One region of the Streptomyces sp. NPDC087845 genome, then DNA from elsewhere that is predicted to be linked to it. Evidence: riboswitches for the same ligand, from Rfam matches in the RefSeq annotation. Region 1 holds a riboswitch; the other holds the start of a gene.

Evidence for each region. A riboswitch is a leader RNA that binds a small molecule or an ion and turns the genes downstream of it on or off. The one in region 1 is predicted to bind glycine.
Region 2: it holds a riboswitch for glycine, as region 1 does, so the genes downstream of both, gcvT (glycine cleavage system aminomethyltransferase GcvT) here and gcvP (aminomethyl-transferring glycine dehydrogenase) in region 1, are expected to answer to the same signal.

Annotation. Positions count from the first base shown of each region.
Region 1 is NZ_JBIUVC010000027.1:7,505-13,324, forward strand. It holds gene ACIOMQ_RS38065 (bifunctional nuclease family protein) at 1-316, shown strand, start outside; gene ACIOMQ_RS38070 (MerR family transcriptional regulator) at 485-1,102, shown strand; gene ACIOMQ_RS38075 (DNA polymerase IV) at 1,160-2,620, shown strand; gene ACIOMQ_RS38080 (PRC-barrel domain-containing protein) at 2,545-2,913, opposite strand; glycine riboswitch at 3,027-3,123, shown strand; gene gcvP (aminomethyl-transferring glycine dehydrogenase) at 3,318-5,820, shown strand, end outside.
Region 2 is NZ_JBIUVC010000014.1:6,482-12,301, forward strand. It holds gene glyA (serine hydroxymethyltransferase) at 1-535, opposite strand, end outside; gene gcvH (glycine cleavage system protein GcvH) at 555-932, opposite strand; gene gcvT (glycine cleavage system aminomethyltransferase GcvT) at 1,025-2,152, opposite strand; glycine riboswitch at 2,294-2,391, opposite strand; gene ACIOMQ_RS30045 (AAA family ATPase) at 2,551-3,249, shown strand; gene ACIOMQ_RS30050 (enhanced serine sensitivity protein SseB) at 3,286-4,056, shown strand; gene ACIOMQ_RS30055 (enhanced serine sensitivity protein SseB C-terminal domain-containing protein) at 4,238-5,017, shown strand; gene ACIOMQ_RS30060 (ABC transporter permease) at 5,563-5,820, shown strand, end outside.

The DNA.
Region 1 (5,820 bases):
CAGGCCGCTGACCCATGATCTCTTCAAGGACGTGCTCGAGGCCGTCGGCCAGGAGCTCACCGAGGTCCGCATCACGGACCTGCGGGAAGGGGTCTTCTACGCGGAGCTGGTCTTCGCCAGCGGGGTGGAGGTGAGCGCGCGGCCGTCCGACGCCATAGCGCTCGCGCTGCGCACCGGAACGCCGATCTACGGCAGTGACGGGGTGCTCGACGATGCGGGCATCGCCATCCCCGACGAGCAGGAGGACGAGGTGGAGAAGTTCCGCGAGTTCCTCGATCAGATCTCACCGGAGGACTTCGGTACCAACAGTCAGTGACCGTTCTACGGGGACGCCGTCAGCGCATTCGACAAGCCTTTCCCGCTCACGAGTCACGGGAAACCACCCTCAGGGTGATTATCACTCGGCGTGCCGAGTGTGGCGATCGTTGACGCACCCCGAGTGACTGCCTACCTTCGAGATGGCAGGTCAAGGACGGAGGTCGGCGTGAGAAGCAGCGGCGACGGTACGGCAGCGGGTGGGCCGTATCCGCAGCAGGGGAGTACAGCCGACCACACCATCAGGCAACCGGTTCAACCGGCGGCGGTGGCGGGGGGCGGCGTGGCATCGGCCAACGACATCGGATATCGCGGGCCGACGGCTTGCGCGGCTGCGGGGATCACCTATCGGCAGCTCGACTACTGGGCGCGCACGGGGCTGGTCGAGCCGAGCGTCCGTCCGGCCTACGGCTCGGGCACACAGCGGCTCTACAGCTTCCGGGACGTCGTCCTGCTGAAGATCGTGAAGCGCTTCCTGGACACGGGCGTCGCTCTGCAGAACATCCGCACCACGGTTCAGCACCTGCGGGCCCGCGGTTTCCAGGATCTTGAGCGGATGACGCTGATGAGCGACGGGGCGACGGTCTACGAGTGCTCCTCGCCGGACGAGGTCGTCAATCTGCTCCAGGGCGGCCAGGGAGTCTTCGGCATCGCCGTGGGCGTGGTGTGGCAGGACGTCGACGTCGCGCTGTCGCAGCTGCACGGTGAACGCGTGGACACCGGCGAGACACTGATCGGGAACAACCCCGCCGATGAGCTCGCGCGGCGGCGCAACCGCGCCGGCTGACCGGGACGGCGAGCCGGGCGGGGCCATTGTCAGTGCCATGGGGCAGCATCGGTTGATGTGAGAGCCGCGCCCACCATCCTGCATCTGGACATGGATGCCTTCTACGCCTCTGCCGAGCAGGCGGCGAAGCCCAGCCTGCGCGGAAAACCGGTCGTGGTGGGCGGGCTGGGGCCGCGCGGAGTCGTCGCCACCGCGTCGTACGAGGCACGGCGCTTCGGGGTCCACTCGGCGATGCCCATGGCGCAGGCCAGGCGGCTCGCCCCCAACGCGGCCTACCTGGTGCCCCGTTTCCTGCTGTACCGGACGGTCAGCGACCAGGTGATGGAGCTCCTGGGGCGGCTCTCCCCGCTGGTGGAGCCGCTCAGCCTGGACGAGGCGTTCGTGGACCTGGAAGCCGGCGGGGCGGCCGACGACACGGCTTCCGCGCTGGAGATCGGTGAGCAGCTGCGTACGGCCATCAAGGCGGTCACCGGGCTCACGGGTTCGGTCGGGCTGGCCGGCTCCAAGATGCTGGCCAAGATCGCTTCGGAGCAGGCGAAGCCGGACGGGCTGGTGCTCATCGAACCGGGCACGGAGCGGGAACTGCTCGCGCCGATGCCGGTACGGATCCTCCCCGGCGTCGGGCCCGCGACGGCGGACCATCTGCGCCGTGCCGGGATGACGACGGTCGACGACCTGGCCGAGGCGGGGGAGGCGGAGCTCGTACGCCTGCTGGGAAAGGCGCACGGCGGCTCTCTCCACCGTATGGCGCTCGGGTACGACGACCGGCCCGTGGTCGCGGAGCGGGACGCGAAATCGGTGTCCGTCGAGGACACCTTCGACGCGGACCTGCACGACCGGGTGCGGGTCCGGACGGAGGTGGAGCGGCTGGCCGACCGATGCGTCCAGCGGCTGCGGGGCGCGGGGCGGTCCGGGCGGACGGTGGTGCTCAAGGTGCGCCGGTACGACTTCTCCACCCTTACGAGGTCCGAGACGCTCCGTGGACCCACGGACGACCCCACCGTGGTCCGGGAGGCCGCCGCACGGCTCCTGGAGGCTGTGGACACCACTGGAGGCGTACGGCTCCTGGGCGTGGGCGTCACGGGGCTCACCGACTACACGCAGGAGGACCTCTTCGCGCAGGCCGCCGGTGAGCGCGCCGCGGCCGGGGAAGCGGCCGAAGAGACGACGGAGGCGGGTGACGAAGGGGACGAGCCGGCGGGCGGTGCGCGGGAGGAGACCCCGGAGACCTCCGAACAGCTCGCCGCGCGGCGCTGGCCCGCAGGACACGACGTGCGTCATGAGGTCTACGGCCACGGCTGGGTGCAGGGCAGCGGCGTCGGCCGGGTGACGGTGCGGTTCGAGGAGCCCGAGTCGGCGCCCGGCCGAGTGCGTACGTTCCGGATCGACGACGCGGAGCTGCAACCGGCCGATCCGCTGCCGCTGGTGCGGAATCCGGCGGACTACTCGTCCTGGCCGGCCAGTCTGCCGAAGTCCCTGTCCGGGCCGGTCTCCTCGGGCGGGGAGTCCAGACCGTAGTGCCGGTAGAGCTGGAGCTCCTGTTCCGGTGAGAGATGACGGCCGACGCCGAAGTCGGGTGCGTCCTTGATCAGCGCGCGGTCGAAGGGGACGCGGAGCGAGTCCTCCACGAACTCGCTGGGTTCCAGTGGGACGAACGCGTCCCGGCTGAAGAGTCCGGTGCGTACGGCCGCCCACTCGGGCACACCGGTCGCGTCGTCGAGGTACACCTCGTCCACGGTTCCGATCTTGGTGCCCTTGCGGTCGAAGGCCTTGCGGCCGATCAGGCTGCGCGGATCGATGTCGGTCTGCACGGTCCCTCCCACTCGTCGGGGCTACTCCACAAGCTCTACAGAAGTGCAGATCCGGGGGGTTGGCCACTCGAGAATTCCGCCACGAACCCCGCTGGTAGGCTGGTGACGGCTGCTGACCCCGTGCGGGAGAGTCCTCCGGAGGCAATCCGGAGGCGCCGAAGGAGCAAATCCTCCCCGGAATCTCTCAGGCCCCCGTACCGCACGGACGAGGTCACTCTGGAAAGCAGGGCGGGTTCCGTGCGGCCGAGTGCCGGTACGGTTCCCCTCCTCACCGACGGTGAAAGCCGGTACGCCGCAAGGCGCGCCGGTGAAGCTCTCAGGTCGAGATGACAGAGGGGGAGGCCGTTCGGGCACCCGCGCCGTGGTGCCCCTCGCAGGTCGTGACAGACCAGGAGGCCTCCACCATGACCCCCCGTCGCACTCCGCTCTCCCAGCTGGAGCAGGGCATTCCATTCGAACAGCGCCACATCGGTCCCGATGCCGAGGCGCAGTCGAAGATGCTCGCCCAGGTCGGTTACGGCTCGCTGGACGAGCTGACCGCGGCCGCGGTGCCCGATGTCATCAAGAGCGCGGAGGCGCTCCGGCTGCCGACCGCCCGCACCGAGGCCGAGGTCCTCGCCGAGCTGCGTGCGCTGGCCGACCGCAACCAGGTGCTGGCCCCGATGATCGGGCTCGGCTACTACGGCACCTTCACCCCGCCGGTGATCCTCCGCAACGTCATGGAGAACCCCGCCTGGTACACGGCCTACACGCCGTACCAGCCGGAGATCTCGCAGGGCCGTCTGGAGGCGCTGCTCAACTTCCAGACGATGGTCGCCGAACTGACCGGGCTGCCCACCTCCGGTGCCTCCCTGCTCGACGAGGGCACCGCGGCCGCCGAGGCCATGGCGCTCTCGCGGCGTGTCGGCAAGGTGAAGAACGGCGTCTTCCTGGTCGACGCCGACACCCTGCCGCAGACGATCGCCGTCATCGAGACCCGTGCCGAGCCGTCCGGTGTCGAGGTCGTCGTCGCAGACCTCTCCGACGGCATTCCCGCAGAGGTCGCCGAGCGCGGTGTCTTCGGTGTCCTGGTGCAGTACCCGGGCGCCTCCGGGGCCGTGCGCAACATCCGGCCCGTCGTCGAGCAGGCCCACGAGCTCGGCGCGATCGTCACGGTCGCAGCCGACCTGCTGGCCCTGACCCTGCTCACCTCGCCGGGCGACCTGGGCGCGGACATCGCGGTCGGCACCACGCAGCGTTTCGGTGTGCCGATGGGCTTCGGCGGACCGCACGCCGGCTTCATGGCCGTGCGCGAGAAGTTCGCCCGCAGCCTGCCCGGCCGCCTCGTCGGCGTCTCCGTCGACGCGGACGGCAACAAGGCCTACCGGCTGGCGCTGCAGACCCGCGAGCAGCACATCCGCCGGGAGAAGGCCACCAGCAACATCTGCACCGCTCAGGTGCTGCTCGCCGTCATGGCCGGGATGTACGCCGTCTACCACGGCCCGGACGGGCTGCGGACGATCGCCCGGCGCACCCACCGCTACGCGACGATCCTGGCCGAGGGCCTGCGCGCCGCCGGCATCGACGTCGTGACCGGTACCTACTTCGACACCCTCACCGTGCGCGTCCCGGGGAAGGCCGCCGACGTCGTCGCCGACGCCCGCGGGCGCGGTGTCAACCTGCGGCTCGTCGACGCCGACCTGGTCTCCCTCGCCTGCGACGAGACCACCACGAGGGCGCAGATCGCCGCCGTCTGGGCCGCGTTCGGCGCCGACGGGGACATCGAGGCGCTGGACGCCGCGGCTGCCGACGTGCTGCCCGAGGCTCTGCTGCGCACCGACGAGATCCTCGTCCACCCGGTCTTCCACCAGCACCGCTCCGAGACGGCCATGCTGCGCTACCTGCGCAAGCTCGCCGACCGGGACTACGCCCTGGACCGCGGCATGATCCCGCTCGGCTCCTGCACCATGAAGCTGAACGCGACCACCGAGATGGAGTCGATCACCTGGCCCGAGTTCGGCGCGCTGCACCCCTTCGCGCCGGCCGAGCAGGCGCAGGGCTTCCTCACCCTCATCCGTGAGCTGGAGGAGCGCCTCGCCGAGGTCACCGGCTACGACGCCGTCTCGATCCAGCCGAACGCCGGCTCGCAGGGCGAGTTCGCCGGCCTCCTGGCGGTACGGGCGTACCACCGGGCCAACGGTGACGATCAGCGGACCGTCTGCCTCATCCCGTCCTCCGCGCACGGCACCAACGCCGCCAGCGCCGTGATGGCCGGCATGAAGGTCGTCGTGGTGAAGACGGCCGACGACGGCGAGGTCGACATAGAGGACCTCCGCGCCAAGATCGAGAAGCACCGCGACGAGCTCGCCGTGCTGATGATCACGTACCCGTCGACGCACGGTGTGTTCGAGGAGCACGTCGCCGACATCTGTGCCGAGGTGCACGACGCCGGCGGCCAGGTGTACGTCGACGGCGCCAACCTCAACGCGCTGGTCGGGCTCGCCAAGCCGGGCCGGTTCGGTGGCGACGTCTCGCACCTGAACCTGCACAAGACCTTCTGCATTCCGCACGGCGGCGGCGGCCCCGGCGTCGGCCCGGTCGGCGTGCGCGCGCACCTCGCGCCGTACCTGCCGAACCACCCGCTGCAGCCCGCAGCGGGCCCCCGGACCGGTGTCGGGCCGATCTCGGCCGCGCCGTGGGGCTCGGCGGGCATTCTCCCCATCTCCTGGGCGTACGTACGCCTGATGGGCGGTGAGGGCCTGAAGCGTGCGACGCAGGTCGCCGTGCTCGCGGCCAACTACATCGCCAAGCGTCTCGAACCGCACTACCCGATCCTGTACAACGGCCCGGCCGGGCTGGTCGCGCACGAGTGCATCGTGGACCTGCGGCCGATCTCCAAGGCCACCGGTGTCAGCGTCGACGACATCG
Region 2 (5,820 bases), on a different contig from region 1:
GGGGGTAGGCGGACCAGCCGGCGACGATCAGCTTCGGCTTGGACTCCTTGGCCAGGCGCTCGACCTCGGCCATGTCCACGACGCCGGTCTCGTCGACGTGGTACGGGACCACGTTGTAGAGCTTGCCGGAGAAGTTGATCTTCATGCCGTGGGTCAGGTGACCGCCGTGGGCCAGGTTCAGGCCCATGATCGTGTCGCCCGGCTTCAGCAGCGCGAACATCGCGGCGGCGTTGGCCTGCGCACCGGAGTGCGGCTGGACGTTCGCGGCCTCGGCGCCGAACAGCGCCTTGATGCGGTCGATGGCGATCTGCTCGACGACGTCGACGTGCTCGCAACCGCCGTAGTAGCGGCGGCCGGGGTAGCCCTCGGCGTACTTGTTGGTGAGGACGGAGCCCTGGGCCTCCATGACCGCGACCGGAGCGAAGTTCTCCGAGGCGATCATTTCGAGGGTGGACTGCTGGCGGTGGAGCTCGGCGTCGACAGCGGCGGCGACGTCCGGGTCCAGCTCGTGGAGGGATGAGTTGAGAAGCGACATCAGGTGGTCCCTTGGGGTCTCAGTTGCCGGAGAACTCGGAGTACTCGTCGGCGGAGAGCAGGTCCTTCGGCTCCTCCGCCACACGTACCTTGAACAGCCAGCCGCCCTCGAACGGAGCGGAGTTCACCAGCGACGGATCGTCCACGACGTCCTGGTTCGCGGCGGTGACCTCACCGGTCACCGGCGAGTACAGGTCGCTCACCGACTTGGTCGACTCCAGCTCGCCGCAGGTCTCGCCCGCGGTCACCGTGTCACCGACCTCGGGGAGCTGGGCGTAGACGACATCGCCGAGGGCGTTGGCCGCGTACTCGGTGATACCGATCGTGGCCACACCGTCCTCGACGGCCGACAGCCACTCGTGCTCCTTGCTGTAACGCAGCTGCTGGGGGTTGCTCATGACCTGAATTCTCCTGTACGCGGGGGAGTGCTGATGAACGGTGGTCTTACGGTGTGAGACGCGACTGCGTCACTTCTTCGGGAGCGCCGACGTCACTTCTGGCGCTTGTAGAACGGCAGCGCCACGACCTCGTACGGCTCGTGGCTGCCCCGGATGTCCACTCCGATGCCTGCGGTACCGGGCGTGGCGTGCGCGGCGTCCACGTACGCGATGGCGATCGGCTTGCCCAGGGTCGGCGAGGGGGCGCCCGAGGTGACCTCGCCGACGACCTCGCTGCCGGTCCCGCCCACGGCGACGACGGAGAAACCGGCGCGGGGCACGCGGCGGCCCTCGGCGATCAGTCCGACCAGCTTGCGGGGCGGGGCGGTCTCGGCACGCTCGGCGGCGGCCTCAAGCGCCTTGCGGCCGACGAAGTCGCCCTCCTTCTCGAACTTCACGACGCGGCCGAGACCGGCGTCGAACGGGGTCAGCTCGGTGGTCAGCTCGTGCCCGTAGAGCGGCATGCCGGCCTCCAGGCGCAGCGTGTCGCGGCAGGAGAGCCCGCACGGGATCAGGCCGCGGGAGGCGCCCGCCTCGGTGAGGGCCTTCCACAGCTGCTCGGCGTGGACGGGGGCGACGAACAGCTCGAAGCCGTCCTCGCCGGTGTAGCCGGTGCGGGCGATCAGCGCGGGGACACCGGCGACCGTGCCGGGCAGGCCGGCGTAGTACTTCAGCCCGTCCAGGTCGGCGTCGGTGACGGCGGCCAGGATGGCGGGGGACTCGGGGCCCTGGACGGCGAGCAGTGCGTACGCGTCGCGGTCGTCGCGTACGCCGGCGTCGAAGCCGCCGGCCCGCGCGGTCAGCGCGTCCAGCACGATCTGGGCGTTGCCGGCGTTGGCGACGACCATGTACTCGTCGTCACCCAGCCGGTAGACGATCAGGTCGTCCAGGATGCCGCCGTCCTCGGCGCAGATCATCGTGTAGCGGGCGCGGCCCACGGCGACGGTGCCGATGTTGCCGACCAGCGCGTAGTTGAGGAAGGCCGCGGCCTCGGGGCCGGTGACGGTGATCTCGCCCATGTGCGACAGGTCGAAGAGGCCGGCCCTGGTGCGGACCGCGTTGTGCTCGTCGCGCTCGCTGCCGTACCGCAGGGGCATGTCCCAGCCCGCGAAGTCGGTCATGGTCGCGCCCAGCGAACGGTGCAGGGCATCGAGGGCGGTGAGACGGGGGGCGGTGCTCATGGATATGGCTCCCAGGGCATGACGACGAGGACAGTCCCTCCCCATCTGTCATCGGAACCTGAGAGGTTCGCCGAGAGCCCCCTGAGGGGTTCGGCTTGCACCTTGGGTGGGGCCGCGGAGCGGCCCGCTTTTCAGATCTGCCTCATCCACGCGGTACGGGGCCTGAGAGATTCAAGGGAGGAACTTGCTCCTTCGGCGCCCGGCACAGGTAGTCACCGGAACTCTCCCGCGCGGATTCAAGCGGCCTTTATGCAGTTGGCCGGGTCATCATCGCACGCATCGCGCCGGAGTGGGGCCCCGGTCCCTCACGGGAATCTGCGGCGTGGACGGTTGTGCCGCATTACCTTTTCTTTACACTTCAGGGGCATGTGTGGGGTGACCAGACAGGGGGAGGGGCGATGACGTTGCAGCGGTACGCGACGACCGCGGGGGTCGCGCACGGCGCGATGCCCGCACAACCGGGGGCGCCGGCCGCCGATGCGCTCGGCCCGCCCGCGCCCGTGGTGCGGGACCTCCGGGACCGGGCCGGGCGCAGCCCGCGCAGCCTGCACTTCGGGGCGGGTGACCTGGTGGTGGTCTCCGGGCTGCCCGGCAGCGGCAAATCGACGCTCATCCGGCGGGCGGTGACGACGGCCCGCGCCATCGACTCCCAGGACACCCGGGACCACTGGGCGCGGATCGTGCCCCGGTTACTCCCGTACGCCCTCTACCGCCCCCTCGTCCGCGCCGCCCACTACGGGGGGCTGTGGCGGGTGCTGCGCTCCGGCGAGTCCGTCGTCGTCCACGACTGCGGAACCCAGGCGTGGGTACGCGGCTGGCTGGCCCGTGCGGCGCGGCGCCGGGGCCGGGTGCTCCACCTCGTCCTGCTCGACGTCACGCCGCAGACGGCGAGGGAGGGCCAGCGGGAGCGCGGGCGCGGCGTCTCCGGGTACGCGTTCGCCCGGCACCGCAGGGCGGTGGGAAGGCTGCTCCGGGACACCGAGACCGGCCTGCTGCCGCCGGGGTGCGCCTCGGCGGTGCTGCTGGACCGCGAGGCGGCGGGTCTGCTGACCCGGATCGGGTTCGCGGACCCGCGGGGCCCGGGAGCCGGACGTTAACCTTCTGCCGGAAGGCTCGGGCAAGAAGGGGAAGCAGTGGACATTCCGGCACAGGGCCAGTCCCATCCGCAGGGCGGATGGCCCGCCAATGAGCTCGAAGAGGTGCTGATGGCCTCGGTGGGCAGCCCGGAGGCGGGCGGACGGCTCGTCGAGGTGCTCGGGCGCAGCCACGTCTGGGTGCCCCTGCCCAACGGCGGCGGACCCGATTCCCCCGACCTGGACCTGCCGACGCTGGAGATCGAGGGCGCCGCGTACGTTCCCGTGTTCAGCTCCGAGCAGCAGTTCCTCAGCTGTGTCGGCGCCGCCATGTCCTTCACCGTCGCGCCCGCCCGCGAGTTCGCCCGCGGACTGCCCCCGCAGCTCGGTATGGCGGTGAACCCGGGCGGCGCCGTCGGGACGCCGCTGCCGCCGCCCGCCGTGGCCGAGCTCTGCCGCGGCGGACGCACCCCGCTGGACGGACCGGCCGGCGGAGGCAGGGTCCGGCTGTACGAGCCGGACTGGAAGGAGGAGCCCGTCGACTTCCTCGCCGCGGCGGCCGGCGAATTCGAGGAGAGCGCTGTCGTGCTCACCGCCCGCCGGACCCTGGCCAGCATCGAGGGCGGCGAGCCCGTCCTCTTCATCGGTGTCGAGCTCTCCACCTGGGAGGGCGCCGGGCGCAACGCCCCGATGGACGCCCTCGGCCGTGCGCTCGGCCGCGTCGAGGTGCCGTGGTCGGTCAACCTGGTCCTGCTCGATGTGGCGCAGGACCCGGTCGCCGACTGGATGCGGGAGAGGATCCGGCCGTTCTACTGCCGCGCGGACGGGTAGCGCCCGGCACGGTGCCCGCGGACCGCTCCGGAGTGGATCACCGCGTCGGCCCGAGGCGTCAAGTCGGTGTCAGGACCGGCGCATAAGCTGGTTTGATGGCATGGTGCCACGGCACCATGCCGCACCCGTGTGCCCCGGGAGCGGCGGGCCGACACAGTGGATCGAAGAGGGGCGGGACCAGGTGAGTGCGTCAGGCACCGCGGCGGCCGGGCAGGTCGAGCACATGCTGCGCCAAGTGACGCCCGGGCGCTACGACGCGTACGAGGCGCTGCTGCAGGCCCTCGCGAACGGCCGGATCTGGATGCTCCTCTGGCACGGCCAGGCGGGCTCGCCCGACGCCCAGTACGGGAACATGGAGGTCGACGGCCTCGGCTACGCCCCCTGTGTGACGTCCGCCCAGGAGCTCTCGGCCAGCGGCTGGAACCGGGCCCACGAGCTGGTCACCGGCCGCGACATCGCCCGCGCCCTCTTCCCGGACCGCTGGGGCATCTGGCTCAACCCGCACGCCCCGGGCGGCGGCGTGGGCATCCCCTGGCTGGACCTGCGCCGGATCGCCACCGGTCTCGACCGGATGCCCGCGGGCCCGCTCCGGCTCACCGAGCCCGCCATCGAGATCCCGCAGTTCTACGCCCTGCTCACGCAGAACGCCCATCACACCCCCGCGATCCGTTCGCTGCGCCGCGCCTGGGTGCAGCCCGCGCTGGGCGTCCCGTATCTCGCCATCGGCCTCGATCTCTACGACACGAGCCAGACCTCCGTCGACGCGGTGCGGGCGATGATGCAGCAGTCGATCGGCGCGGTCCCGGACGGGCTGCCCGTCTCCACGGTCGCGATGTCCGACGAGTACGACCCCGTCGCGATGTGGCTGCGCGCCAACACCCGCCCGTTCTACGACCGTGAGGCCCACGCCCCGGCGGCGCCGGTGGCCGGCTACGGCTACCCGCCGCAGGGCGCGTACTGAGCCTGCCGGCAGCGCAGTTGTACGTACCGGAGCCTCCCGGCAGGCATGCGTCCGCCCCTCGCGCCCGGAATGCAGGTGTACGTGCCGGGTGTGCAGGGAATGCATGCGTACGGTCCTGATTCCCGGAACGCAACGTACTCGTCCGGCACCAACTCCCCGAATTCCGGACCGCTTTCCCGACACCTACCGCGCGGCCGCGCTCCCGCGCGCTTCCCGGACCCCTGCGCGGTTCCGCTCCCCATGTCCGGGATCTCCGTGCTGGGGATGTCTGATGGTGAATGCGGGGTGAATCTGTCCGCATGCCCTCTTCCACCTCAACTGACCAGTGTTCGGCGGGCGTTCACATCCGTCCGGATAACGGAACACCCCTGACCGCATCACGGTTAGGCATCCATTCGCCTGACGGTATGGCTACCTCGCGCAACAGCAATGAAGACTCCCGCAGCAAGGGCGTCCTGCCGCCTCCGTGTACGACTGACTGATCCGCGCCGCCACAGCGGCCAGTTCGGCCCGGCCACCGCCGGTTGAGAGGGGTCCTTGCCACGATGACGGCACCATTGCACGAGCCGACCACGGAAGCGGACCCGATCGCGACCGGCGGTCCCGCAGCCGACTCCGGGGCGAAGAAGGTCGAGGGGCGCTCCCTCAAGCAGATCGCCTGGAACCGCCTCAAGCAGGACAAGGTCGCTCTGACGGGTGGCATCGTTGTCCTCGTCCTGATCGTGGTGGCGGTCTTCGCGCCCCTCATCGTGGGCCTGCTGGGGCACCCGCCGAACGACTTCCACCAGGACAAGCTCGACCCG